Adhaeribacter radiodurans: one gene and its partner. The main gene of each other region encodes a partner of the protein of the gene in region 2 in a complex. Links are inferred from orthologs where the notes say so. Each region holds a gene or a part of one and is shown on either strand. Other genes may lie near its edges.

The links.
Region 1: the proteins of carA (region 2) and carB are in contact, whole or in part, in a solved structure (PDB 1KEE), measured with the Escherichia coli proteins. The link is inferred for Adhaeribacter radiodurans from one-to-one orthologs.

What each region holds. Positions count from the first base shown.
Region 1 is NZ_CP055153.1:5,916,685-5,934,654, reverse strand. What follows is about bases 5,610-9,004. They hold carB (carbamoyl-phosphate synthase large subunit), read left to right. Parts: upstream 5,610-5,990; coding sequence 5,991-8,804; downstream 8,805-9,004. Other genes in these bases: HUW48_RS23525 (LytR/AlgR family response regulator transcription factor), read left to right, coding at 8,932-9,004. Outside these bases: HUW48_RS23560 (Hsp20/alpha crystallin family protein), read right to left, coding at 1-209; HUW48_RS23555 (outer membrane beta-barrel protein), read left to right, coding at 534-1,349; HUW48_RS23550 (DUF983 domain-containing protein), read right to left, coding at 1,371-1,766; HUW48_RS23545 (YwbE family protein), read right to left, coding at 1,920-2,117; HUW48_RS23540 (PQQ-dependent sugar dehydrogenase), read left to right, coding at 2,856-4,346; HUW48_RS23535 (SDR family NAD(P)-dependent oxidoreductase), read right to left, coding at 4,576-5,592; more of HUW48_RS23525, read left to right, coding at 9,005-9,810; HUW48_RS23520 (hypothetical protein), read left to right, coding at 9,930-10,772; HUW48_RS23515 (S41 family peptidase), read left to right, coding at 10,776-11,771; HUW48_RS23510 (FkbM family methyltransferase), read left to right, coding at 11,883-12,635; HUW48_RS23505 (DUF4834 family protein), read left to right, coding at 12,632-12,916; HUW48_RS23500 (YfhO family protein), read left to right, coding at 12,981-15,485; HUW48_RS23495 (1-aminocyclopropane-1-carboxylate deaminase/D-cysteine desulfhydrase), read left to right, coding at 15,599-16,510; HUW48_RS23490 (DUF4230 domain-containing protein), read left to right, coding at 16,703-17,323; HUW48_RS23485 (SDR family oxidoreductase), read left to right, coding at 17,451-17,970. UniProt on the Escherichia coli protein: Large subunit of the glutamine-dependent carbamoyl phosphate synthetase (CPSase).
Region 2 is NZ_CP055153.1:5,120,292-5,132,910, forward strand. What follows is about bases 9,687-12,619. They hold carA (glutamine-hydrolyzing carbamoyl-phosphate synthase small subunit), read right to left. Parts: upstream 11,739-12,619; coding sequence 10,635-11,738; downstream 9,687-10,634. Other genes in these bases: eno (phosphopyruvate hydratase), read right to left, coding at 9,687-10,550; rplQ (50S ribosomal protein L17), read right to left, coding at 11,841-12,344; HUW48_RS20415 (DNA-directed RNA polymerase subunit alpha), read right to left, coding at 12,415-12,619. Outside these bases: dapF (diaminopimelate epimerase), read left to right, coding at 1-668; HUW48_RS20365 (GNAT family N-acetyltransferase), read left to right, coding at 686-1,207; HUW48_RS20370 (glycosyltransferase family 1 protein), read left to right, coding at 1,679-2,929; glf (UDP-galactopyranose mutase), read left to right, coding at 2,987-4,180; HUW48_RS27630 (hypothetical protein), read left to right, coding at 6,314-6,409; HUW48_RS20385 (Ldh family oxidoreductase), read left to right, coding at 6,591-7,655; HUW48_RS20390 (murein L,D-transpeptidase catalytic domain family protein), read right to left, coding at 7,710-8,537; HUW48_RS20395 (FtsB family cell division protein), read right to left, coding at 8,895-9,197; more of eno, read right to left, coding at 9,273-9,686. UniProt on the Escherichia coli protein: Small subunit of the glutamine-dependent carbamoyl phosphate synthetase (CPSase).

The DNA of each region.
Region 1 (17,970 bases), 800 kb from region 2 along the record:
TTGTTATCTAACTCTACTTTAAAATCTTGCTTGTTCATGCCAGGGGCAGCTACTTCCAGCTCAAAAGAATCGTTGGTTTCTTTTACGTTAACAGCCGGAACAGACCAGTTATTAGAATGTTGGCTTACCGGCCAGTTAAACCAATCCCTTGTTAGCATGTCATCAAAAAAAGAAGGGATGGCTGGAAATAAACTTCGATCATTTTTCATTAAAGCTCCCATTTTTAATTCCTCCTTTAATCTTATAATTAAACCTGATTTTTAATGTTAACATATTAAAAGCAAGCTACTTGCCAAGTAAAAATTCTGAAAAGTTGACAGGTTTTCTGACCAATTTTCCAGCAGAATTCCTGAAAAAATTTCAGCCTTACACCTGTTCCGGAAAATAACCGAAGGCAGATTTGTCAGGTTTATTTACGTAAAAGCATTGTCTTTTAAAATAAGTTAGATTAGTAAGTATAATTATTTTTGAATATTTGAACTATAGAATATATATGCTGGTTGAGGCTTTTATATAAAGACTTAAAGCCATTCATGAAAAAAGAATTACTGTTTTTATTTTGCTTCTTTCTATTTCAAATTACCGGCTTTTCTCAAAAGTTATACATAAAAGCGGGTGCCGGCTATAACTTTAACCCTGGAAAAAATATTGTTAGTACCAATGTAACGGTTCAAGGTACCAATACTCTATCCGAAAATGTAGAAGGTTCTTACGGTGCTGGTGTTACCAAAGCCATAAGCGTGGGTTACATGTTTACCCCTAATTTTGGAATTGAAGTGGGTGGCTCGCATGGGGTAAGCAATAAGTATGATTTCTTTTATGCTGAAAATAATTACCAGAAAGTTCGGGAAGACTCAAAAACGTATGCGCGTTCTACCACCTTTAACGCTGCTTTGGTATTAACAACAAATCTTGCTCCTATTAAGCCCTATTTAAAAGCCGGAATAGTAGCTGGTAAGCCTAAAATGTTTGTGGATAGCAAATTAATGACGAATGATCATAAGTTTGAATTTGCCTACGAATCAAGTGGTAAGACTACGTATGGCTTTGGGAGTGGAGTAGGGTTTACTTATCCCTTTTCTTCTAAATGGATGCTCTTCACCGAAGGTACTTTTACCTCGCTTTCTTTTTCTCCTGATAAAAGCGAAATGACCAAATATTACCAGGACGGAATTAACTTTTTAGGGCGGGTGCCCTTATATAACAGAGAAACAGTTTATAAAAACGCTGTTGCAATTGATACCGACCCCTATGCCGATAAACAAAGTAAACCAAGAGAGCAATTAAGAAGCTATTCTCCTTTCAACGCTATTGGGGTGCAATTGGGCTTACAGTTTAATCTGTATTAAGTAAGGTTAACCAAGGTAATTTTACTTTTTCACAATTTGGCTGCAAGGACCCTCGTAGCGGATAAATATATTAATCCATACCGCGCGAGATAACCGGAACATGATGGGCAACAAACCTATCACAATAACGCCAATCGTAACCATTACCATTCCTAAGGTTACTTCTTTTACCAGTAAGCTTAACACAAACAAAACAACTAAAAATATGCCGGTGCTAAAGCCGAAACTCACGTACATGGCACCGTAGTAATAGCCGGGTTCTGGCTCAAAGCTTTGGCCGCAACACGGGCATTGCGGGTACATATCTGCAAAGCGCTTACTATACAAAGTACCCGGCGGAAACATACTGGCTTCCCGGCAGCGGGGGCATTTAGCTGTAATGACACTGTATAACCACGATGGCTTCTGATTCTTCATGTTGGTAACCTCCAAAAAACGTATACTTACTTTTTGCGCAAAAGTGTTCGGCAATAATCGCGTTTTAACCGGACAAAAGTAAAGTATTTAAATAAGTAACTCACCTACATAAAACAGTTTTAATAGGTCAATACCGGTCAGCAAATAGGCGGTTTATTCTTCTGTTATTTCTACTACCCGCCCAATCTGTCCATCTTCGAGCCTAACTTTTATGCCCCGCGAGTGGAAAGCAGAACTGGTAAGAATATCTTTTACAATACCTTGGGTGCGTTTGCCACTACGTTGATCTTTCTTGAGAATTATAGCTACTTCCAGACCTGGGTAAATATCGGCTCGATTGGTTCCGTTCATAATTAAAATACAGGTAAAAGAAAAAGTAAACTGCTAAATTAAGTAATTATACTGGTTGTACTAGCGCAAAGTAAATAGAAGAAGAGATACTATGTTGGACGCAGACTTTTAATTAAGCGTATGTATTTAATGGACTAAAAGCTGACTGCTTTATAATGCCTTGAGTGTTACCCGCTTTTTTGTCGCATTAGCAAACCTCCGTGGCCATCGATTTGTATCCTGATATAATTACTTAAAGATTAGATATAAATTTATTATACAATTATTTTATAACTAATGCCTTATTTATCAAATAATTGTAATTTTACAGCTAATAATTAAAAAATATTATATAGATTAAAGTTAATGTTTTGCAAATTCGGCCGGATTTTTGGTAAGTTGCAGAATGTTGGGAAGAATTTGGATATAGTATATAGATCTAAACTCAGAGTCAATAAAACTATTTCAACAGTAGAATGCTCCTTTAAGGCGCTTTTTAGTAATATTTTAAAATAAATACTTTATAATATCCTACTTCATTAATCATTTAAGCTAAGTACACGTATATAGATTTTATTTATCTGATAGCTGGTATTAGTTAATAATTTGGTGAGATATTAAAGAATTTAGGAATATAATTAGAGAGAATGATAAAAATCAGTTTTAAGTGGAAGAGAAATTCCTAATTTCGTACATATAAATTATAATATATTAGTCTATGGCATATAATTGCTTGACCGATCTGAAGTTTGCATTGTAATGAAAATTAAATTATACCAGCCATATCTTATTTATGCTTTTGGAATATTAGCAGGATTTCTTACTTCCTGTTCTAAGCCAAAGCAGGAATTAAGAGAAATTAAATTAGCGATAAAGCACCTGATTGAAGATGTAGAAGATCTATCGCAAGTGCATTTAGCAAGTGCCGTAACCGAGGAAGTTCGATTTGATAGAATAGAATTACCTAATACAAAAGATCATCATACCAGTGTTACAGTAGGTCCGGACGGGAAATTATACGCGAGTACTATAGACGGACGCATTAAACGATTTACTATAAAGCCAGATGGTACACTAAGTAATCCTCAAATTATTTATTCTTTACAGGATGTAAGTGGTAAACGCACTCCCCGCATAACCATAGGTTTAACCTTCGATCCAACTTCTACTTCTACTAATTTAATTGCTTGGGTAACGCACAGTACTTTTATGTTTATGGATGGCCCGGACTGGGACGGTAAATTAACCCGTTTATCTGGTCCTAACCTGGAGAAAGTGCAGGATGTATTAGTAAACCTACCGCGGTCGGCGAAAGACCATTTAACTAACAGCATTGCTTTTGGTCCGGATAAAGCCCTTTATTTCTGTCAGGGTAGCAATACGGCTATGGGCGGGCCCGATAGTACCTGGGCAAATCGCCGGGAACATTTACTTTCTGCTGCTATTTTACGACTGGATTTAAATAAAATACAAGAAGCAGTACTGCCTATAGATGTAAAAACCGATGATGGTGGCAGTTATAACCCCTATGCTCCTGATGCTCCCTTAACTCTGTATGCCACGGGTATTCGTAACGCATACGATTTGTTATGGCACAGCAACGGAGAATTATACGTAACTACCAATGGATCGGGGGCGGGTGGTAATACTCCTGCTTCTGTTCCGGGTGCTCGTCGGCCAGATGGTAGTTTTTACTCGGGACCTAAAGTGCCTGCCATTACCAACGTAACAGACGATCAGAAAGATTACTTATTACGTGTAGAAAAAGGAGGATATTATGGGCATCCTAATCCGAGCCGTGGTGAGTATATTATGAATGGAGGTAATCCTACCGCTGAAATAGATCCAGCCCAATTTAACCAATACCCGGTGGGTATTCAGCCTGATCCTAATTACCGCGGGTTTGCCTATGAGTTTCCGGTGCATAACTCACCTAATGGTATAATAGAATACAAGGGCAGCGCTTTCAAAGAACAATTAAAAGGAAAAATTTTGATAGTAAGATTAATGGGCAACCGCGATATTATAGTGTTAGCACCTAACGGTCGTCATAAGAATATTAGCCGTGAAACTCCTGGTAGAGCTATTCCTGGATTTGCCGATTTTATGTTGCCCCTTGACTTAACCGAAGATATTAATACGGGAAACATTTACGTGTCGGAGTACGGCGGAGATGGCCAGATTACCCTTCTGAAACCTATACTTAAAGAACCGACCTCTATGATCACCTTTAGCAGCTTCTTTAATTAGCTGACTACTGTTTTCCCCTATTTAATTTTGTTTGCAGTTGTTCTTACCTTTATAGCTAAAGTTTTTCGCTAAGAAAGTAAGATTTATGAGTAGCAAAATAAAAAGTAAATATGGTAGAGTCTAAAGGATCATTAGCTTTCTGGATATAATAAGAGATTGGCCCGGGCAAACTGTTTTAGAAGATAAACAGTTTGCCCGGGCCAATCTCTTATTAGTCAAATTCTATAACTCATATTTCGTTATTTTCACGGGCTGCTCGCTGGCCTCTTTCCCGCAAGTGATCCGGAACTAAATCTGATTCGTTTTCAAAACCACGCGTGTTGGTTTCATTACCATTTTCGTCGGGCAATATTTTATTCGTTAAACTTAATGCATCTGAAGTTAACTCAGGCAGTACCTGGTTGGCTAATGCCAGGATTTTAGCGGGTACATTGGTTAATACTTCGGCTTCGCCGTAGCGACAGGCATCTATAATTTTACGCGCCGTTTTTTCTACACTCGACGAAATTAACAAACTGGCTCCAGCGCTGGTAAACCAAGCATATTCTTTTTCAGATTGCCCTTTCACCTTGATGTTTAAGTTGCTGCCCGTACGAGTTAATCCTGGATTTACCGTTGTTACTAAAATTCCATCTTTTTTTAATTCTTGGCGAAATCCATTCGATAATCCAACCAAGGCAAACTTGCTGGCGCTGTAAGGTACTAAGTGCGGAATACTTACCTTGCCACCCACCGAAGCAATGTTTACAATGCGGCCTTGGCTACGTTCTTTCATATGCGGCACAGTAGTCCACATGGTATAAAGCGGTGCCCAGAAGTGGGTATTTAGAGCTTCTTCAAAATCAGTTAAGGTCATATCCGTCAGCGGACCAGCCTGAATAACACCTGCATTATTTATGAGCACATCAATGCGCCCGTAGTATTTTATTACTTTCTGGATAAATTGCTCTACCTGCACACGGTTGGTTACATCGCAGGGCAAAGCCAGCACTTCGGCTCCTTTTTGCGTTAACTCTTGCTCTGCTCTTTTTAGTTGATCTTCGGTGCGGGAGCAAATGGCTAAGCGGGCACCTTCGGCCGCTAACTGCCGGGCCAGCACCAAACCAAGTCCGCGTGATCCGCCGGTAATAACTACTACCTTACCTTGAAAAGAATATTTGTTTTGTTCCCGGGCCAAAGCCCGGATGGCCACAATTGCGCCAATGCCCGCAGTAGCCCAAAGCCATGATTTATTACTTGTTGTCATATATTTAGAATTAATAGCTATTCCCTATTTATCTAGTTAAACAAGGTTTCCGTTCTACGCGAACTACAATTAGAAAGATGACTTTTTCGCCAACTATTCTCTTTACATCAGGTAGTCCTTTCGTGTTAATAATTTAAAATTTCACTTGTGCTATGCTTTACCTGGTTAAAGAATGCTGGATGTAATTGTACCATTCTATTTTAAAAGCACATTACTGCTTGCTTTAAACCATTAGACTGGAATAAAAGTAAATTTTTAAAATTTTTTAAAATTTAACGCTCAAACTTGCTCATTACTGAACCATTTGTATTTATTATCGAATCTGGCGACTTAATCTAAATTTTACCTTTCAACTTTTAAGTTTTTGCATACCTTTGCGCAATTTATACTTACAGCACATGCCCCGAGATACCAGCATTAAATCCGTTTTGATTATTGGTAGCGGCCCCATAATAATTGGCCAGGCCGCCGAATTTGATTACTCCGGTACCCAGGCCGCCCGCTCCTTACGCGAAGAAGGCATTGAAGTAACACTCATTAATTCTAATCCGGCTACGATTATGACGGATAGTGTTACCGCCGACAATATTTACCTGAAGCCACTGGAAAAAAAGTACATTATCGAAATCCTGCAAAAGCACAAGATAGACGCCGTGCTACCTACCATGGGTGGTCAAACGGCTCTAAACTTAGCGATTGACTGCGAAAATGCCGGTATTTGGAAAAAATACGGTGTACGTATAATCGGGGTGGATATTAAAGCCATTGAAACTACCGAAGACCGGGAAAAATTTCGGTTAAAGATGTTAGAACTGGGCGTAAACGTTTGCAAAGGCAATACTGCTACCTCCTTCTTGGAAGGTAAAGAAATTGCCCAGGAAATTGGCTTCCCGTTGGTTATCCGGCCTTCGTTTACCTTAGGCGGTACCGGGGGTGGCTTTGTGAATACTCCGGCTGATTTCGATAAAGCTTTGAACCGCGGGTTGCACGCCTCGCCCATCCACGAAGTGTTGGTAGAGCAAAGTATTTTGGGCTGGAAAGAATATGAATTGGAGTTGCTCCGCGATAATAACCAGAACATTATTATTATCTGCTCCATCGAAAACTTCGACCCGATGGGTATTCATACCGGCGACTCGATTACCGTAGCGCCCGCCATGACTTTACCCGACACCGTTTATCAGCGAATGCGCAATTTAGCCATTAAAATGATGAATGGGATTGGTCAGTTTGCCGGAGGTTGTAACGTGCAGTTTGCCGTAAACCCCGAGAACGACGATATTATTGCTATTGAAATTAACCCGCGCGTAAGCCGCTCTTCGGCGCTGGCTTCTAAAGCCACTGGTTACCCAATCGCCAAAATTGCCGCCAAACTAGCCATTGGCTACAACCTCGACGAGTTAAAGAACGCCATCACCAAAACCACTTCGGCTTTCTTTGAGCCGGCTCTGGATTACGTAATTGTAAAGATACCGCGCTGGAATTTTGATAAATTTAAAGGCGCCAACAAGCAATTAGGCTTGCAAATGAAATCGGTGGGTGAAGTAATGGGCATTGGCCGTACTTTCCAGGAAGCTTTACAGAAAGCGTGTCAGAGTTTAGAAATTAAGCGGAACGGTATTGGCGCCGATGGCAAAGAATTAACCAACTACGACCAGCTGATTGAAAGTTTAACTTACCCAAGCTGGAACCGCTTGTTCAGCGTGAAAGACGCCATGCGGTTTGGTATTCCAACTTCTACTATCCAAAAAATAACCAAAATAGATCCGTGGTTTTTGCACCAGATAGAAGAGCTGGATTACGTAGAAAAACAACTCCGTAAATACACCCTGGATACTTTGCCGGTGGACTTATTCCGGAAAGCGAAACAACAAGGCTACGCCGACCGCCAGATTGCGTATCTGCTTAACTGCCTGGAAAGCGAAGTGCACGCGAAACGGACGGAGTTAGGCATTAACCGCGTATTTAAATTAGTAGATACCTGCGCCGCTGAATTTGAAGCAAAAACCCCATATTACTATTCTACTTTCGAAGGCGAAAACGAAAGCGTAGTAAGCGATAAAAAGAAAATAGTTGTACTGGGTTCCGGACCTAACCGCATCGGGCAAGGTATCGAGTTTGATTATTCGTGCGTGCATGGCGTATTAGCGGCTAAAGAATGTGGTTACGAAACCATCATGATTAACTGCAACCCCGAAACGGTTTCCACAGATTTTGATATTTCGGATAAACTCTACTTTGAGCCGGTTTTCTGGGAACACATTTACGATATTATCCTGCACGAAAAGCCCGTTGGCGTGATTGTGCAGTTAGGTGGCCAGACTGCCTTAAAGCTGGCCGAAAAGTTAGACCGCTACGGCATTAAAATTTTAGGTACTTCCTTCGAAGCCTTGGATTTAGCCGAGGACCGTGGCGCTTTCTCTACCTTACTAAAAGAAAATAACATTCCGTATCCGCCGTTTGCTTCGGTACAAAGTGCGGATGAGGCCTTAGTAGTTTGCAAAGATTTAAAATTCCCGCTGTTGGTTCGGCCAAGTTACGTGTTGGGTGGCCAAAGCATGAAAATTGTAATTAACGAGAAAGAACTCGAAGCCCAGGTAGTAGATATTGTAAAAGATAATCCGGGTAATAAAGTTCTGCTCGACCACTTCCTCGATCGGGCTATCGAAGCCGAAGCGGATGCCATTTGCGACGGCGAAGACGTGTATATCATCGGGATAATGGAGCACATAGAACCGGCGGGTATTCACTCCGGCGATTCTTACGCGGTGTTGCCACCCTTCGATTTAAGCGAAAACGTTATTCGCCAGATAGAAGAGCATACTAAGAAAATTGCTTTAGCTTTACGTACGGTTGGTTTGATTAATATTCAATTTGCGATTAAAAACGAAACGGTTTATATAATTGAAGCGAACCCCCGGGCTAGCCGCACCGTGCCGTTTATTGCGAAAGCTTACCAAGAACCTTACGTAAATTACGCTACCAAAGTAATGCTGGGCGAAAAGAAAGTAAAAGACTTTGACTTTAAGCCGGTAAAAAAAGGTTATGCCATTAAAGTACCCGTATTCTCGCACAGTAAATTCCCGGAAGTAAACAAAGAACTCGGCCCCGAAATGAAATCTACCGGCGAAGCCATCTACTTTATTGATGATTTGCAGGATGATTATTTTATTAACGTCTACTCCGAGCGCAATTTGTATCTGAGTAAATAAAATTTAAGGATTAGGTAATTTAAAAGCAGGGCTTACGATCCGTAAGTTCTGCTTTTTTTATTATCTTTTGGTGTGAAACAGGTGCGTAAAAGTACGGGCAAAGCAGACTTGAATTGTTTTTTCTAAAATGAAAAAATCCTTTACTTCTTTTCTTTGGTTAAAAATATGCGCCAGTTTACTACTGGGTTTATTTATTGCCACGCTGGGCCGCGACGAAAACTTATTTTATCTTTTATCGCAGTTGTGGTACATGCAAGATTTACTTTTTGCTTCTTTCGCTACCTTCCTTCTCATTCAATACCTCGCGGTTATTACTAATTATAGTTTCCGGCACCAGGAATTAAAGGCATCGGCGGTGTTACAGCAAACAGTGTTAGGATTGTTGGTTCCGGTAATTCTGATTAGCGGTATGGTGCAGTTGTACTATAAACTGGCTTATTCGCCGGAGGAGTTTAACCAAAATTATTACCGGTATGAATTTCCGGTTATTGTGTTTATTCTGGTGTTGCTCAATTTAGTTTTTTCTTACTTAAAGCTGCAACCGCGCGTTCAGGTAATCACTACCCCCGGATCGCCTACTACTCCCAATACTAATATAACCGTACCCGAACCTAAACCTGCCCCACCGGCCATACCTTCTTCCACGGCCAATCTGGAACCGGTAAAAACCGTAATAGTAGAGCACGGTTTTAAAAACATTCCCATCCCTGTTCAGGATATTGCTTTTATTTATAAAGAAGAAGAATTCCTAGGTTTGAAAACTTTTGCCGGTAATACCTACCGGGTATCTCAAAGCTTAGACGGATTTTACCAGCAATTACCGCCGTATTTATTTTTCCGGGTTAATCGCCAATTTATTATTAACCGCAGGGCCTGCAAAGCCTTTGTCCCGGAGCAATTTGGGAAGCTGTCGGTAGAGCTTTTACCCGCTTACAAAGCACCCGTAACTATTTCCCAGAAAAAAGCGGCAATTTTTAAAAACTGGATAGCCGAACATCAAAATTAATTCTTTCTACTTCGGATGTAAGTTCACCTACTTCGCAGGCAGCTTTTCATACTTCGCGTATTTCTTAAAAATTTAGCCTGGCTTGGCGCTATACCTTTGCATAAAAAAACAAAAAAGCCATGCGCTATTTATTTATTGGATTACTGGTGTTATGCAGCTACCGGGGCGTTTGCCAGGATAAAGCTCCTGAACTTACCCCGAAAAAAGTATTAGGCGTTTCGTACGGGTATTGGCACCAAAGCCGGCAAGACCAACTGTTTTCTAACCGTATTTACAAGGGTTCGGCTATACCTAATCTTGGGGTACATTATCAAGTCAGAAAAAAGAAACATAAGCATCAGGTAGAATTTGGCGGTCAGGTTTACGCTTTAAGTAATAACCAACCTCCTTATAGTTTCACGGATGGTTCCGACTCGCAGGTGTACCAGACCGAACCGAGCACAGCTTTTACGGTGAACTTAAATTACCAGTATGCTACCCGTATTGTCGCGTTTAAGAAGAACCAATTGTGGTTGGGGTTATCGGCGGAAAACCGGATAAACGCCGCTTTTATGAACTACGGCCTTTCTACCGCTTTTCTGTATACTACTTTGTCGTCGCTGGGGCCCAATATTCAGGTTGAGCGACTGCTATCAAATAAAAATTTACTAAATTTTCAAGTGCAGATTCCCTTGGTGTATTGGGCCAGCCGCTCGCCTTACGCCCTTAACGACGATGAGTTTATTCAAAATCAGCAATCGCATCAAACTTTAGCTACTTTGGTAAATTTACTGGGAGATGGTAAGGTGCAAACCATTAGCGCCATTCAAAAAGTAAATTTCAGAGCTAATCTGCAACACCAACTTACGCCAAAATACGCGGTAACCGGTGCTTACCAAATAGAACTTTTAAGGTTAGACCAGCCGAGCAGCCTACGATCCGTAACCAATGCCTTTCTTATCGGACTAAATATCACTTTATAAATCATGCGAAAAATTTGTTTTATTTTTGGACTGCTGGTAGCGTTCGGAATAACATCTTGTGAAAAAGAATACTTTGAACCCCAAGGAAATGACTCGGCCGAAGCCGTACTGGAGCAGGTAAACACCATCTTTCTGGAGTATTATCCTTCGTTTACTATTCGTAATGTAAACTGGTCGGCTCAATATAACCAAGCCAAGCAAAACCTGAATAGTAGCAACGATAAAGAAGTACTGCACCAAACCTTACTACAATTACTAACGCCTTTAAAAGACGGCCACGTAGCGTTACTGTCCGAAAACCGGCCAGCCTTTCACGGCAACGACAAACCCGATGATGGGAAATTTCAGCCGGAATTAATTCAAAACCAATACATTCAGCAAGAACTCTTTGTATCAAAAGATAAGGATACAGAATATTTTTACGGTTTATTAGCCAATGATATTGCTTACATTCATTTTAAAACGGTTTACGGCGAATGGTCGGTGTTAAAAGATTTACTAACCCAAAAACTACCCCAGAACAAAGGTTTAATTATTGATTTACGGCGCAACGAAGGTGGTGATTTTACCTATGGTTTATCGGGGTTAGAATATTTAACCGACCAGAAAACCTATGTTTTCCGGTCTAAGACGAAAAATGGTGCTGGTCCGGAAGCGTTTACTCCCTGGTTTAAGTGGTACGTACAAGGCAAAAGAGCCTATACCAACAAAATAGTGTTAATAACCGACTCATATACCTTTAGTGCCGGCGAACGCCTAACCATGGCTATCCGATCTTTACCAAATGTGGTCCATATTGGCGAAGCAACCAGTGGCTCCACGGCTTCGATTATGTTTAAAGAGTTAAACAACGGCTGGTTTATCGGGCTGCCCACCCAAATAGTAGAAGATAACCTTGGCATAAACCACGAAGGCAAAGGCATTCCGCCCACCATTAAAGTTATTAACTCCGACGCCGGTAAAGATTTAGTACTGGAAACCGCTCTTAATCAATTCTAAATTCTTTATTTTAATTTTTTAAATTTTCTCTAACCCCTTACTGGTTACTTCTTCCGGAATTTGGAAGAAGTAACCAGTAAGGGGTTAAATTTTCTTTTTACCTTTGCCCGCGTGAAAGCAATTCGCAAGTTATTAGTAAAACTGCTCGGTTTTGAGAGCTATATCCGGCTGGTAAGTAAAATTTACCTGCAGTTAGTAGGTGCAGGATGGTTGGCTAAAAAGTACCCGGAATTATTTTTTTTAAAAAAAATAATTCGTCCGGGCTTTTATTGCCTCGATATTGGCGCTAACCTGGGCTACTACTCTACTTTTTTATCGAAAATGGCGGGACCGCAGGGCAAAGTATTGGCCGTTGAACCAGTACCTATGTTCCAGCAAATTTGGCGCGACAACGTAAAAGCGAGTGGCGTGCCAAATTTAGAATTATTACCCTACGCTTTGGGCGGCGAAAATACCCGCATTCAGATGGGAACGCCCGAGCGCGACGGCTTGCTGCACCACGGCATGACCAAAGTTACTTCTTCGGCTGACGAAAAATACGCCCGCCTTTACGAGGTAGAAATGAAAGTGCCCGACGAGTTGTTCCGCAACTTAAACCGGCTCGATTTTGTTAAATGCGACGTAGAAGGATTTGAATATCAGGTTTTCAGCCACCTGCAAGAAACTTTGCAAAAGTTTAAGCCATTAATACAAACAGAGTTAAATGGTACCGAAAACCGCACCGGAGTAATAACTTTATTGCAGAATTTAGGCTATCAACCGTATATTTTATCTGCCACGCAAACGTTAGTCCACTGTGGTGATGCGCAAAAGCTGGCGCACCATCCAGGTGATTTTTATTTTAAACATTCTTTAGCACCATGAAATTTTTCATAATCTTAATTATAACATTTTTTTTAATGCGGCTTTTAATGCCCTACATTATCCGATGGGTATTACAAGTTTTTGTGAAGCGCACCATCCGCAAAGGTGGTTTTACCGGTACTTTCGGCCAACCTCCTTTTCAACAGGGGCCATTTCAACAGCAAAATCAAGCTCAGGAAGGTAAAATAAATATTGACTACGTACCCAACGAAAACAAAGCCAAACCAAGTGGGGGAGAATTTAAAGGGGGCGAATACGTAGACTATGAAGAAGTAAAATAATTGCCTACCTTTCTTTTTGAATAAAACTTTAGTTGGGTGTTGAGCCTGCAAACCAGTAATCTTAATGAAAAATCCAGCCGTTTCGAGTAACGCCAAGCAACCCCTAGTTACAAGCCCCATTAATCCGCGGCAGCCATTTAATTTTAAAAAAAATGTATTGCCGCATGTGCTGGCGGTGCTATTATTCCTGGCTTTAACGGCTGCTTATGTGGCGCCTATTTTATTCGAAAATAAAAGTTTGGTGCAGAACGATATTCTGCAATCTAAAGGCGGCTCTAAAGAAATTCAGGATTACCGCGACAAACACAACGGCCAGGAACCGCTCTGGACAAATTCCATGTTCAGCGGCATGCCGGCTTACCTGATTACCGCCCGTTTCCCCGGCGATCTTTCTTATATTTTTCATAATGCCTTTACCCTGGGCATGCCAGCGGTGGCGGCTAATATTTTTTTAACGCTGGTTTGCGCCTACATTTTATTTGTGGTAATGGGTATGAGTACATGGCTCGCCATTGCCGGGTCGTTTGCCATGACTTTTACTTCGTATAACCTGGTTATTCTGGCGGCAGGGCACAATACCAAATCGTTGGCCATTGCTTACATTCCGCTGGCGCTGGCCGGTTTGCTTTACGCTTTCCGGAAAGGTAACCGGCGTTTGTGGTTGGGTGCAGCTTTGTTCACTTTTGGTTTAGCCATGCACATCCGCTCGAACCACATGCAGATAACCTATTATTTGCTGTTGCTGGTACTGATTTTTGGAATTGTTTATTTAATTGATGCGGTAAAAAATGGTTGGCTGCCCGATTTTCTGAAGCGAGTAGTAGTTCTGGGAATATGTGCAATTATTGCGGCCGGAGTTAGTTTTGGTCGCTTGTACACCACCGCCGAGTACACCAAATATTCCATCCGCGGTAAATCTGAACTAAAAGCACCAAACAGCGGCACTGGACAATCAACGGGTCTGGACCGGGATTACGCTTTTAACTGGAGCTACGGAGTTGGCGAAACCATGACTTTACTGGTACCTAATTTCTACGGCGGGGCCAGTGTAGGATCGTTAAGTAAAAACTCCGAAACTGCTAAGGCCATGATTCAGAATGGTATTCCGGAAGTACAAGTAGAAGAATATTTAAAAAGTTTTCCGTTGTATTGGGGCGACCAGCCGGGCACGAGTGGTCCGGTTTACGTGGGTGCCATTGTGTGCTTTCTATTTGTGTTAGGATTATTTGTCGTAGAAAAACGCATGCGTTACTGGTTATTAGCAGGTACTATTTTATCTATTCTGCTATCCTGGGGCAAAAACTTTCCGGCGTTTAATTATTTTATGTTCGATTACTTCCCAGCTTATAATAAGTTCCGGGCGGTATCCATGACCTTGGTAATTGCCCAGATTACCATGCCGCTATTGGGCATTTTTGCGCTGTATCGCTTTTTATACAAAGGCGATGTTAAAGAACCCCAGAAAAAGTTATTGTACGCAGCGGCTATTACAGGTGGTATTTGCTTGCTGGTGTTTTTGTTTGCCGGAATGGGCAGTTTTTCAAACCCCAATGACGAACGCTCCTTGCAACAAGCCTGGCTCATTAACGCCGTACGCGCTGACCGGGCGGGTATGATGCGCGGCGATGCAATTCGGTCGCTAATTTTTATTGCCTTAGCTGCAGGAGCCTTGTACTTTTATTTACGGAATAAATTAGCTGTCACCTCAGCGGTTATACTAATCGCATTTTTAATTTTAATCGACCTCTGGACCGTAGATAAACGTTATTTAAATAACGATAACTTTCAAACGAATTTAACGGAAACGCATTTTGAACCAACTCCGGCCGATCAATCAATTTTGCAGGATAAAGATTTAAGTTATCGGGTGCTTAACCTCGGCGATCCGTTTAACGAAGCGCGTACCTCATACTTCCATAAATCCATTGGGGGTTACCACGGGGCTAAAATGCGCCGCTACGCCGATATTATCGAGCAGCATATTGCCCAAAACAACATCAAGGTTTTAAATATGCTCAATACCCGGTACTTTATTACCGGCGACCAGCAGCAACCTGTGCAGCGAAATCCACAAGCCTTAGGCAATGCCTGGTTTGTGCAGAAAATTACCAAAGTAAACAGCCCCGACGAAGAATTAGCGGCCTTAAAAGCTTTTGATCCGGCCACGGAAGCAGTGGTAGATGTTTCTAAGTTCCCTGTAAAACAAACGCAGTATAGTGCAACTGGTTCTACGGTAAAACTCACCAGCTACGAACCCAACGATTTAAAATATGACGTTTCGGCCGCACAAGAAGGTTTAATCGTTTTCTCAGAGATTTATTACCCCGAAGGATGGCAAGCGTACCTCGACGGCAAACCAGTAGAACACATCCGGGCCAATTACGTGTTGCGGGCCATGCCGGTACCAGCCGGTAAGCACACCATAGAATTTAAGTTTGAACCTGCCTCGTACAGTTTGGGCAATACCGGTTCGCTTATTTCTTCTATTTTAATGATTTTAATTATAATTGGCGGTATTGTTTACGCCGTAAAATCAGAGAAAGAAGAATTAAAAGAATCCGCCAGATAGTTTTATAAAAATCTTTTTGTTTGTCCTTCAGCGAGAAGCTATTTAGCCAGATAGTTTCTCGCTGAAGGACATTATTTTTAAATTTTTTCTTTTTTGTATTTAGAAAAGTAGGTTTGAAACTGCCCGCCGCTGCCCCCCTCCAACTTATTTCGGAAACGCTCTTGCAGGAGAAGCAGATTACCTTGTACCTGAAGCGGGAAGATTTGCTGCATTCAGCTATTTCGGGAAATAAGTGGCGGAAACTCAAGTACAACTTAATTGAGGCCAAAAAACAACAGAAAAACACATTACTTACTTTTGGCGGCGCTTACTCTAACCACATTGCGGCCGTAGCTGCTGCCGGACAGGAATACAATTTTAAAACCATCGGCTTTATTCGCGGCGAACCGCACGAACCGCTTAATCCAACCTTACAGCTTGCCCAAAATTGTGGCATGCAATTGCATTACCTCGACCGAACCACGTACCGTCAAAAACAAGATCCAGCTTTTCAGGAAAATTTAGAAATTCAGTACCCAGACGCTTATTTTTTACCCGAAGGAGGCACCAACTTGCTAGCGGTAAAAGGCTGTACCGAAGTTATAGCGGATATTCCTATTCAGTTTAATTACATCTGTTGCGCGGCGGGTACCGGGGGCACATTGGCAGGAATTATTGCTAGCTTGAACGGGCACGCGCAAGTTTTAGGTTTTCCGGCGCTAAAAGGAGGAGAATTTTTGACAAACGATGTAGCTGCATTCATTAAACAATACAACGGCCAAGAGTACCACAACTGGCAATTACAAACCAATTATCATTTTGGTGGGTATGCCAAAGTAAAACCCGGGTTAATTGCTTTCATGCAAGCTTTTAAAGCAACGCACCACATCTCATTAGAACCTGTTTATACCGGTAAAATGCTGTACGGTATTTACGATTTAATACAACAAGATTTTTTTAAACCCGGCTCTACCATCGTTGCCATTCACACCGGCGGCTTGCAAGGCTTAGCTGGCTTTGCGCAGCGTTTAGGGATAGTTTTTTAGAAGTAAGCATAGCATAAGAAGCTTATTGAAGTTGGCAAGTAAAATTGCTTTAAACAATTATGGCTTTATTGCATTAGTAATTTTAAGAAAGTAAATTCTGGAGCGTATTAAAAATACTGCCGGATTTAAAATGCTGTTATTCTTGTTTTGTTCGTTTAAATCAAAAACTTTAGTTAATAAATATAATTCTTAATGCTCCGTTACATTATTAGACGGTTAATTCCGTGGATATTAATAGCAATAATCGGCTTTTTCGTCTGGCGAAAATTGGGATCGTCTTTTTCTACAGATAAAGCAACCGTAAAAATAACCCACAATACCATTCTGGAAAAGATTGATGATTTGGGTAATCTGGAACTGGTGCGCTATAATTTTAAAGATGTAGTGGAGTACGAGAAAGAAGTTTCGCAGTGGCTGCCAAATTCTAAAAGCGTGTTAATTGTAGCCGGCGAAGCTGTGGGTTGTATCGATTTGCGGCAGGTTACCGCTCAGGATATTACATTCACTAACGATTCGGTGATTACCGTAAAATTACCCGAGCCCCAAATCTGCTATTTTAAAGTAGATCATAATAAATCTAAAGTTTTTGCGATGCAGAATACCTACTTTCAGGATGCTGAATTAGTTGACGAAGGTTATAAATTTGCTGAAAAACACATCCGTCAATCAGCTTTAAACTCAGGTATTTTACAGCAAACCGCCGTAAATGCCGATAAAATTCTGAAGCCTTTACTGGAAAGCTTAACCGGTAAACAAATTATTTTAGAGCACAAACATACTACCAAAGCACCGCCCGTTTTACCAAAACGCTAAGACAAAGGTTGAATTAAACTAATACAAATAGATGGGGATTGCTGATGTAAATCTTTCTGAATGTTTAATAATCTTCTGAATTACCTCTTCAAGGGTTATTACAGATACTAAACCTACAAAAAGTAAAATGTCAAATATTTTAGTAACCGGCGGGACCGGAACTCTGGGAAAAAGGGTAGTAGAGTATCTTTTAAACAATGAAGATTTGCAAATTTATGTTTTAACATCTAAGGAAAATCCAGGTTTACCGGCGCAATGCCAAACAATTACTGGTAATTTAGCAGCTAATACTAATCTAAAGACGGCGTTAAATGATATTGAAATTGTAATTCATTGTGCGAGCAATCCCAGAAATCCGCAGAAAGTAGATGTGGAAGGTACTAATAACCTTCTGAATGCCCTTAATAGAAGTAAGATAAATCACTTTATTTTTATCTCTATTGTTGGAGTAGATAAAACCGATTACTCCTATTATCAGGCAAAATTTAAAGTAGAAAAAATGATTAAAGAAAGCGGCGTTCCGTTTTCAATTCTCCGGACTACTCAATTCCATAACTTGGTTTTAAATATTATTCACTCGCTGGAGCAAAGCCAAAGCCACATTGTTGTTCCTTCGGGTTTGCAGTTTCAATCGGTAGCTGTTCAGG
Region 2 (12,619 bases):
GCGAGCGCCGCATGGGAATAGGTGCCGACGGATTAATCTTATTACAAAATCGGGAAGGCTATGATTTTGAGATGGTGTACTTTAATGCCGATGGACGACCGGGTTCTATGTGCGGTAACGGTGGCCGCTGCACCGTACAGTTTGCTAAACAATTAGGTATAATCAAGGAAAAAGCTTTTTTCCTGGCGGCTGATGGCGATCATTATGCATCCGTAGATACTGCCGGGCAAATATCTTTAAAAATGAATGATGTACAACAAGTAGAAACGGGTGCGGATTATTATTACTTAAACACCGGCTCCCCGCATTATGTACAGTTTGTAGAGGCCCTGGAACAGTTAAACGTTTTTGCCGAAGGCCGCGACATCCGATACAACAATCGGTTTAAGCAGGAGGGAACGAACGTAAATTTTGCCCAATTACAACCTGAAATGCATTTATTTGTGCGCACTTACGAACGCGGTGTAGAAGATGAAACTTTTTCTTGTGGTACCGGCGTCACGGCTACTGCTTTAGCAGCGAGCTACAAAGGAGCCACCAGTCCGGTTTCGATTCGAACTTTAGGAGGCAATTTACAAGTAGCTTTTGAGGCAACTCCTACCGGCTTTACCAATATTTACTTAATTGGTCCGGCACAGTACGTTTTTACAGGTTTTATTGAGGTGTAATTGTTTTACTATACAGTATGTTTTTACAAAGCGAGCATATTTATTTACGGGCGCTGGAACCAGATGACCTGGAATTTTTATACAGCTTAGAAAATAACCCCGACATCTGGCAGGTAAGCAACACTACTACTCCCTACGCAAAACATGTATTACAACAATATTTAGAACAAGCTGCAGCTGATATCTTTTCTGTCAAACAATTACGGCTTCTCATCCACACGCATCAGCACCAGGCCGTTGGAGCAATCGATTTATTTGATTTTGAACCTCTCCACCAACGAGCAGGGTTAGGAATAGTAATTGCGCCAACCTACCGCCAACAGCACTATGCTACCGAAGCTTTACAGTTACTATTGAAATATTGTCGGGAACACTTATTGTTGCACCAGGTTTTTTGTTCTGTTAGCAGCAAAAATGTGAGCAGCTTACGTTTATTTGAAAAAGCAGAATTTTCGGTAGTTGGCACTCGTCAGCAATGGATTAGAACTGCTGCTGGCTGGCAAGATATTGTCGAATTCCAAAAAATTTTATCAGAATAAGTTTTTTATAAATTAATCAGAATATCGCTTCTATACGCACTTCTAATAGTTAGAACCCTCTTTACTATTTTATAATTTAAACTATTTCCTACCAATATTGTAGACTACTATATTGTAATCAAAATGCAATTTTTTACTGAAAATATTTAAATTTTATTAACTTAGTCATTATTTTCAGCCAAGTTTAATAATATTTACTTTTAGGTAAAACAATAAAAGTTGCATTTTTATAAGTATTAGTTTTATAATCTCTTTATTAAAACTTTGAATTAATACGTATTGATAAGTACGGATTTCCACTTAAAGTAATATCTCTTAAGGTTTATTTTCGATTTATGCAATATCTTTTTAAAAAATATTGCGTATTAGTCCATATATAAGCAAAACCTTATTGCTGCTTAACTTTCGTTGAAAATTTCTTAACAAATTTCAAATTTATTTAAAGTGACTAAATAACCGTACGTAATTTCTATGCTAAAATTTGACCAGAATAGTTCTTTGACCCCTGAAGAGAAAAACATAACAGCTAATCTTAAACCTACTGCAACGAATGAAGTAAAAGCACCTGGGAGTACGACTGAGACCAATCAATTAGAAAGCTTTATTCAAAATATGCCGGATATTGTTTGCTTGTCGCATTTACGATGGGATTTTGTTTACCAGCGGCCACAACATTTACTTTCGCGTTTTGCGAAACACGGACGCTTATTCTTTTTTGAAGAACCTTATTTTTACGATGGTGCTCAACCTCGCTTAGAGGTAAGCCGTCGCGATGCAAACGTACATATTGTGGTAGCGCATTTACCACATGGTTTAACCCCACAGGAATCAGATGCTGCTCAGATTGAATTAGTAAATAAGTTTGTTAAAGAACACCAAATTAGTAAATATATTGCTTGGTATTATACCCCCATGGCTTTAGAAGTGTATGGCCATTTGCAGCCTGCCTTAACTGTTTACGATTGCATGGATGAGTTATCGGCTTTTAAAGGCGCTTCGCCCCGGTTACGCGAACTGGAAGCCGACCTATTCAAGAAAGCTGATTTAGTATTTACTGGTGGGCACAGCATTTACGAATCAAAACGCACGCAACATCCCGAAGTGTATGCCTTCCCGAGCAGTATTGATAAAGCTCATTTTGCCCAGGCTCGCACCGGAATGGGCGAACCCGAAGATCAAAAAAATATTCAACATCCGCGTTTTGGCTTCTATGGCGTGGTAGATGAACGTTTTGATATTGAATTGTTGCGCGAAGTGGCGGCATTGCGCCCGGATTGGCACTGGGTAATTATAGGCCCGGTAGTTAAAATTGATCCTGCTGTGTTACCAAAAGCAGAAAATATTCATTACCTGGGCGGAAAAGATTATAAGGAACTACCCGCTTATTTAAGTTCCTGGGATGTGGCTACCATGCCTTTCGCGATTAATGAATCTACTAAATACATCAGCCCTACAAAAACACCCGAATATTTAGCTGGCGGTAAACCCGTAGTATCTACTCCTATTCGGGATGTAATACGCCCTTATGGCGATCAAAGCCTGGTACATATTGCTGCTACTGCCCAAGAGTTTGTAACTGCCCTGGAAAAAGCACTGGAACAGCGAAACAACGCTGAATGGCTGGCCCAGACAGATTCCTTTTTAGCCAATATCTCCTGGGATCATACCTGGCAGAATATGGTAAACTTAATTCAAATTGCTATAACCGAAAAATCAAAGTAAGCTCCTTACTAAAAACTAACCCAAATAATTGTTAAACTATTAAAAAATAAAAAATATATGTTCGACTATCTTATTGTTGGAGCTGGCTTTGCCGGAAGTGTATTGGCCGAACGCCTAGCTACCCGTTCTAATAAAAAAGTATTAATTATTGATAAAAGATCGCACATTGCCGGAAACGCGTACGATCATTACAACGAAGAAGGTATTTTAGTACATAAATACGGACCACATATTTTTCATACTAATTCAAAAGACGTTTTTGATTATTTATCGCAGTTTACCGAATGGCGGTCTTATGAACACCGTGTTTTAGCCAGTGTGGATGGTCAGTTAGTTCCTATTCCGATTAACCTCGATACTATTAATAAATTATATGGCTTAAACTTAACTTCTTTTGAGTTAGAAGATTGGTTTGAGTCCGTGGCTGAGCAAGTACCCGTTGTGCGTACCTCAGAAGATGTGGTGGTAAGTAAAGTCGGACGCGAATTATACGAAAAATTCTTCCGGAATTATACCCGTAAACAGTGGGGCATGGACCCATCTGAGTTAGATAAATCGGTAACTTCACGCGTACCTACCCGTACCAACCGCGATAACCGGTATTTTACCGATACCTATCAAGCAATGCCTTTAAACGGTTTTACAGCTATGTTCGAGAAAATGCTGGCGCACCCGAACATTAAAGTTATGCTGAATACCGATTACAAAGAAATTATAGATCTGATTCCGTTTAAGGAAATGATTTTTACGGGTCCTGTTGATGAATATTTTGATTACCAGTTTGGTAAATTACCTTACCGTTCTCTGGACTTTAAACACGAAACGCTGAATACAGAAACTTTCTTACCAACAGCGGTAGTAAATTATCCGAACGAGCACGCTTATACCCGGATCACAGAATTTAAATACCTAACCGGTCAAAAGCATACGAAAACCAGCGTAGTTTACGAATATCCACAAGCCGACGGAGATCCGTATTATCCGGTTCCACGGCCTGAAAACGCCGAGTTGTATAATAAATATAAGAAACTTGCTGATCAGACTCCCAATGTACATTTCGTGGGCCGGTTAGCTACTTATAAATATTATAACATGGATCAGGTTGTAGCGCAAGCACTTACGCTTTATAAAAAGCTGACCGAGAAAACCGAAGAAGATAAGACTATTGCAGAAATTGAGAAGATCGTAGTAAAAGGTAAATCTTTGAACGGATCTATTATCAAAATCTCCAGTAAAAATGGCGATCATTGATTTATGGGGCGGAGTTGAATGCAGTTGTAACCGGGTAGGAGAACAGTTCTTCGACCAGTTAAGCAGAAACGGTCATTGGGAGCGCATAAGCGATCTGGACCTATTTGCCTCCTTAGGAATTAAAAAATTGCGTTACCCAGTGCTTTGGGAGCATGTTGCTCCTCAAAGCCTGGACACGCCAGACTGGTCTTGGTCAGATGAAAGATTGCAGCGCTTGCAGCAGTTACAAATCGATCCGATTGTTGGTTTGGTACACCATGGTAGTGGCCCAGTCTACACTGATTTATCTAATGATAATTTTGCCCCTCTCCTAGCTCAATATGCCCGTATGGTAGCCGAACGCTACCCATGGGTAACCTATTACACCCCCGTAAATGAACCCCTTACAACTGCCCGTTTTAGCTGCCTGTATGGTTTTTGGTACCCGCATCAAACTTCTGATAAAGCTTTTGTTCGAGCCTTATTAAACCAGGTAAAAGGTACTAAGCTGGCTATGCAAGCTATTCGAGAGATAAATCCGGCTGCTAAGTTAGTACAAACCGAAGATTTAGGCCAAACGCATAGTACAAAGCTATTAGCTTATCAAGCAGCATTTGAAAACGAACGCCGCTGGTTATCCTTTGATTTATTATGCGGTAAAGTTACGCCTAAGCATAAGCTCTGGAATTACTTAATCCAAAACGGAGTAGAACCTACAGAATTGCTTGAATTTGTAGAAAGCCCTCTCCCACCCGATATTTTCGGGATTAACCATTATATAACCAGTGAGCGGTACTTAGACGAGCATTTATCTATTTTTCCGTTGCATACCCACGGCAGTAATGCCCATCATAAATACGCCGATGTAGAAGCAGTGCGGGTAAAAGGGGTAGAACGAACTGGTATAAAAAACCTTTTGCAAGAAACCTGGCAACGCTATCAAGGTGAAATAGCTATTACTGAGGCACATTTATGCTGTACTCGGGAAGAACAAATGCGTTGGTTTATGGAAGTCTGGGGGGCTGCAACTGAATTAAAGCAGGCTGGGGTAAATATCCGGGCAGTAACTGCCTGGGCTTTGTTAGGCTCTTACGATTGGAATTCGCTCCTGACGCGTAATAATAGTCATTACGAAAATGGCGTATTTGATTTGCGGATGGGAAACAAACCTTGGTCTACGGCCTTAGTGAAGATGCTGAAAAGTTTAAGTAAAACTGGTAAGTATCAACACGATGTATTGCAACACAAAGGCTGGTGGGACCGTGAAGAACGTTATGCGTATTGGCACCGCGATGTTTATATTTCTAAACCCACTCATAAACCCATTCTAGATAAAAAACAAAGGCCATTACTTATTACAGGTGCCACGGGTACGCTTGGCCAGGCTTTTGGTCGTATTTGCCAGGACCGGGGTTTGCATTACCATTTATTAACCCGGGCTGAAATGGATATAGCCAATCCAGAATCTGTAGCTGCCGCAGTAGCCCGTTATAATCCTTGGGCCATTATTAATACGGCTGGTTACGTGCGTGTAGACGAAGCCGAAAAGGAACCCGGAAAATGCTACCGGGAAAATACGAAAGGTCCTATTGTATTAGCCGAGATTTGCAAGGCGGCTAATATTCAGCTTTTAACTTTTTCTTCGGATTTAGTTTTTGATGGCAAAAAAGCAACGCCCTATGTGGAAGAAGACCAACCTAACCCACAAAATGTGTATGGAAATAGTAAATTTTTAGCTGAAAAAGAAGTATTACGCATTTTACCAGAAGCCTTAGTAATTCGGACAAGTGCATTTTTTGGCATTGGGGATCGGGATAACTTTGTTTACTTTGCTTTACAATCCTTCTTACAAGGTAATCCATTTGAGGCCGTAAACGATATAAAGATTACAGCTACTTATATTCCGGACCTAATTCAGAATTCGTTAGATTTACTAATTGATCAGGCTAATGGCATCTGGCATTTAGCTAATTCAGGAACCTTTACCTGGGCAGGACTAGCTCAATCAATAGCAGATATTGCTTTATTGAAAGACGTTCAAATAATAAGTCAACCGGTATCGTCTTTTAGGCTTTCTGCTTACCGGCCGCACAACTCAGTTTTAGGAAGTACTAAATCTTATCTTATGCCATCTGTAGAAAGTGCTTTGCAACGTTGTATTCCGGTAATTATGCAAACAATTGCTCGGGAACGAACTGCATTAGAACAGAATCTATTTCCGGCAGAAGAAAAGCTAAGTGGCTAGTGTAGTATCTCTAGTTTTATTAAATAGTAAATAAAAGGCTGTTCGTACCTCGAATGGCCTTTTATTTTTTGTTTGTGTTAAGCCGAAAGCTAATAACTTTGCTGCACTATTTTCTTCACCTATGCCAATCTGTCAGAGTTAAAACTATATTTTGGTTAAGGATTTAACATAATTAATAGTTTCAATATGTATTCTTACGATCAACTTTACACTTTTACTAAGCAAGTTTTTCAAAGCATTGGCAGTTCGGAGCAAGACGCTGATTTAGCTACCGAAGTATTATTATCCGCCGATTTAAGAGGAATTGATTCGCATGGCATAGCCCGCCTGATTGGATACGTACGACTTTGGGAAACAAATCGGATTAACGCTACTCCTTCCGTTCGGGTTGTGCATGAAACACCCAGTACGGCTGTAGTAGACGGTGATAGTGGCTTAGGCTTGATAGTAGCCCCCCGAGCCATGGACATTGCCATTGAAAAAGCCCGGGTAGCTGGTACTGGATGGGTATCCGTAAAAAATTCAAATCATTTTGGTATTGCTGGTTACCACGCCATGAAAGCACTAGAGAATGATATGATTGGTATTGCCATGACTAATGCTAGTCCGCTAGTAGCACCAACTAATTCCTTAGAGCGTTTATTAGGTACTAACCCCATTGCAGTAGCTATTCCGGCCAATGAACAACCAGCCTTTGTTGCCGATTTTGCTACTACCACGGCGGCTAACGGCAAATTAGAAATTTTACAGCGCAAGAACCAGGAAGCACCCCTTGGCTGGATCCAAGATGCCAAAGGCCATAATTCTACTAACCCTAACGAACTAAAAGCAGGAGGCGCGTTAATGCCTTTAGGTGGAGAAACAGGCAGCCACAAAGGTTATTGCTTAGGTTCTATCGTAGATATATTTTCGGCGGTTTTATCGGGAGCCAATTACGGGCCTTGGGTACCACCTTTTGTAAGCTTTTTGCCTTTACCAACTAATCCAGTAGGCGAAGGTATCGGACATTTTTTTGGCGCTATGCGGATAGACGCTTTCCGGCCAGCCAATGAATTTAAAGCGCACATGGATAACTGGATTACTACTTTTCGGCAATCGAAAGCTAAATCAGAGGAAACACCTGTACTTATTCCGGGTGATCCGGAAAGAATAATGGCAGTTAAGCGTCGGGAAGAAGGAATTCCACTATTAGATCCAGTAATTAAAGATCTGGAATCTCTGGCGCAAAAGTTCTCTTTACAATTTAGTTAATAAAAAAAGCCGTTCTTATTGGTAAGAACGGCTTTCTTATTTATAAATTACTAATTAAATAAGTGTATTTCCAACTGAGGTGTAATAAGCTAAAGCAGTTTCCGCATCCAGATAATCAGAATTAAACTCTTTTTTATTAGCGTGAATGAACAAGCAGGTTTTACCTTTCACCGCTTCAATAACCTGCCGGTGATTCTCCATAGGTAAGGCCGGACAACCTTGACTGCGTCCTAAACGGCCATGCTGGGTAATAAAAGCATCGCTTACATAATCGGCTCCATGCATTACTACACATCGCTCCAGCGCATTGGTATTAAAGTTCTCATCCATGCCAACTAATTTCAAGGACGTACCATGTTTACCCATGTAAATATCTTGAGTAACGTAGAATCCTAAACTGCTTTTTTCCGAATTAACAGTATTGTCGAATTGTTCGGCTAAGTTTTCACCGGAGTTCTTACCATGCGCCACCAGTGAGTTAAATAAAACTTTTTTATCCGCCAAATCAATAACCCAAAGTCGTTTTTCGGTAGATGGTTTATTAAAATCAACAACAGTAAGCAACTTTTTATCAGATAGCTGACCTTGCGCTTTCAGGTTTAAATAACCCAATAAAGCATCATTAAAAACATCCAGCGTTAAGCCACTCTTTTCTAAACCAATTTCTTCGTAAAGCTTATAAACATCTACCTGAAAAGCAGCAAATCGTAAAGCTTCGGCGGTTGCGCCCGATATATGCGTATTCTCGGATTTAGTCTTATAACTTCCGGCTGGTAATGGAAAGTGCGCAAAGAAAAAAGGCGCCAAAAAAGGAATAATCCGACGAATTCGACGATTACCCTTCTTTACCTTTCTAATAATATCTTTTTTTTCCTGTTCCATTGCTTTTCTTTTTTGAGAAAAATAGTACCCTTTCAACTAACTTAAACTGCCTTATACGTAAAAAAACATATTAAGACTAATAATCTATAAGTAGCAGGTCGCAAAAATTTGATACTTATTCTCTAAACACTATCCACTTTCTTATAGTTCAGATACGTTTATTACTCAAAATTTCAAGGAAAGCATCGCTATAGCATTTTACTTTATTAACAACAATCATTAAGAACTACTCATTCCGGCCTTAATAATTGCCAAAAAACAGCTTAAATCTTTTGTATTTTCTATAAAATTTTTCTTATAAACAAGAAAGCCCTATTTAAGATAGGGCTTTCTTGTTTACTATACTTAATAAGAATTTTACTTTTGCTTAGGCTTTTTTACTAAAATAAACACCTCTTCGGTAGGCCGTTTCATGTAATATTTTTCCCGGGCGTACTTTTCTAATAGCTCGGGGTTGCTCATCAGTTCGGTACGATCTTTTTGTACTTCGGCTATTTTCTGAACGTAATATTCTTTATCTGCTTCTAAATCATTTAGTTTCTTACTCATCTGATATTGAGTCATAAAATCATTAGAGTCAAAGAACACCATCCATACAAGGAAAGTAACCGTAGAAATAAAATAAAAGCTTCTGATGAATTTTGGCAATCGTATCCGCATACATCAAATATATAAAAAAAAGCAGGACGGTAAAACAAATGCTTACCGTCCTGCTTTAAATAGTGAATTTAGATTTTACATTTTTTTACCGGGAAAATAAGCCATTTCACCCAATTCTTCTTCAATCCGAAGCAGCTGGTTGTATTTTGCCATACGGTCAGAGCGAGAAGCTGAACCTGTTTTAATTTGACCAGTATTCAAAGCAACTGCTAAATCAGCAATGGTATTATCCTCGGTTTCACCGGAACGGTGGCTCATAATACTCTTGTAACCATTTCTGCGGCCTAAGTTAATAGCGTTAATCGTTTCAGTAAGGGTACCTATCTGATTTACTTTAATTAAAATAGCATTCGCAATAGATTCGTCGATACCTCTTTGCAACCGGTTTACATTTGTTACAAAAAGATCGTCGCCTACTAGTTGAGTAGTACTTCCAATAGAATCTGTTAATGCTTTCCAGCCAGCCCAATCATCTTCATCCATTCCATCTTCTATCGAAACTATTGGGTATTTTTTTGTCCAATCTGTCCAATAGCTCACCATTTCCGCTGAAGTTAATTTATCACCAGTTGATTTTTTAAAGTGATACAGACCTGTAGAAGCATCATAGAACTCCGAAGAGGCAGCATCCATGGCAATCATCACTTCATCGCCGGGTTTACGACCAGCCGCTTCAATTGCTTGCAATACAATTTTAATTGCATCTTCGTTAGATTTGATATTTGGAGCAAAACCGCCTTCATCTCCCACGTTAGTAGATAAACCTTGTTTATGTAGTACGTTCTTTAAGTGATGAAATATCTCAGATCCCCATTGCATAGCTTCGCGGAAACTAGATGCACCAACCGGCATTACCATAAACTCTTGAAAATCGATGGAGTTATCCGCATGGCTACCACCGTTCAAAATGTTCATCATAGGTACTGGCAAAGTATTAGCATTTACCCCGCCTACATACCGGTATAACGGCATACCTAAAGCCTCCGCTGCAGCACGAGCAATAGCTAGGGAAACACCTAATATGGCATTCGCCCCTAACTTACCTTTATTAGATGTACCATCTAACTCCAGCATTTTAATATCAAGCAAATTTTGCTCAAATACATTTTCCCCGATTAGCTCCTCGGCAATTATATCATTTACATTGCTTACTGCTTTTAGAACGCCTTTACCCATGTACTGCGATTTATCGCCGTCGCGCAGTTCTACTGCCTCGTGCTTACCAGTAGATGCTCCTGATGGAACTGCTGCGCGGCCCAAAAAGCCATTTTCGGTTACAACATCTACTTCTACAGTAGGGTTACCTCTGGAGTCAAAAATTTGACGGGCCTTAACGCTTGAAATTAAAGTCATCTTTTATAAATAGTTAAAATTTTATGAACTAAGAACAATATGGATGCAATACTACTAATTAAGTCCTAAATAACTTAATAGTAGTTAACCATTTTTAAGCAATTCAATGAAATTATCAAAAAGGTAATTAGAGTCATGGGGTCCTGGTGAAGACTCTGGGTGGTATTGAACGGAAAAAGCCTTTTTCCCTTTAATGCGAATTCCTTCTATGGTACCATCATTCAGATTTATATGCGTAATTTCCACCTGATCGTTGTTTTTAATCGCCTCTCCATCCACCGCAAATCCATGATTTTGGGAAGTAATTTCACATTTTCCAGTAATCAAATTTTTGACCGGATGATTTAATCCTCTATGTCCATTGTGCATTTTATAAGTTGCAATACCATTTGCCTGGGCTAAAACCTGGTGCCCCATACAAATCCCAAATAAAGGCTTATCTCGTTCTAGTATCCGATTAACACTCTCTACGGCTTGAGTAGTTGCCGCCGGATCTCCCGGCCCGTTCGAAATAAAATATCCATCTGGTTTCCACTCCTCCATTTCATCGAAAGAGGTATCAAAAGGAAATACTTTACACTCACATCCTCGGCTTACTAAATTTTGAATGATATTCTTTTTTACCCCAAGATCAAGAATAGCTACTCTAAATTCAGGATTTTCCGGTTTCATAACATACTCATCACGCGTACTAACTTGGGAGGCCAATTCTAAGCCATCCATCGAAGGAGTCTCGCCTAGCTTTTGTTGCAAACGTTCAATATCCATTATTTCGGAAGATATAATGGCATTCATGGCACCTTTATGGCGTATATGACGGACTAATTCACGGGTATCAATTTCACAAATACCTACTACACCTGCTTTTTCAAAATATTCTTGCAACGAGCCTTCGGCTGAACGTCTTGAAAAAAACTCTGAGAACTCTTTACAAACTAATCCTTTAATTTGGATTTGTTTCGATTCTACTTCTTGATTTAACACTCCGTAATTTCCAACGTGTGACACAGTAGTAATTACAATTTGGCCATAATAAGAAGGATCTGTAAATATTTCCTGATATCCGGTCATTCCAGTGTTAAAACATAATTCACCAGAATTGGTACCTATACAGCCCAGGCTTTTACCTTTCCATTGAGTTCCATCTGCTAGTAATAAAATAGCATCAACAGCTTTTTTCTCTTTCATAGATTTAAATGTTTGGCAAAAATAAAAAGGGATATGATTTAAATCATATCCCTTTCAAAATTTATTCAAAACTTTATAGAAAAATTAAACATCCTGAACTCCTTAAGTAGTAGATGAAGTATCAGCATCTACATTGCCTGAAGCCTCATTACTTGGTGTAGAAGCAGTATCCTCTTTTTTCTTAGCACCTCTTCTTCTGGTTCTGGTTCTGCTTTCAGTTGATTTAGCAGTAGAGCCCAACATTGCTTCATTATAGTCAACCAATTCAATAATGCACATATCAGCATTATCACCTAAACGGTTACCAGTTTTTAAAATACGGGTATACCCACCAGGCCGGTTTGCTATTTTACCAGATACCTGATCGAAGAGCTCTTTTAACGATTCCTTATTTTGTAAATAAGAAAAAATAGTTCTTCTTGAATGAGTGGTATCATTCTTTGATTTTGTTAATAAAGGCTCAACGTATTTGCGTAAAGCTTTGGCCTTAGCTACAGTTGTAGATACGCGTTTATGTAGAATCAAAGAAGAAGCCATGTTAGATAACATTGCTTTTCTATGAGCTGAAGTTCTACCTAAGTGATTTATTTTTTTACCGTGTCTCATTTTTTTGATTTTGCACGTGCATACCGTCGATCAACCTGAAGTGGGATCGGGAATTATGCCGTATAATTAGTTAATCTTCATCTAATTTATATTTGGAAAGATCCATCCCAAAGTTTAAACCTTTTTCTTCTACTAAGTTTTCCAACTCAGTAAGGGATTTCTTTCCAAAATTGCGGAACTTCATCATATCCTGCATATCTAGCTGCACCAAATCACCTAAGGTTTTTATATCAGCAGCTTTTAAGCAATTATAAGCACGGACAGAAAGATCCATA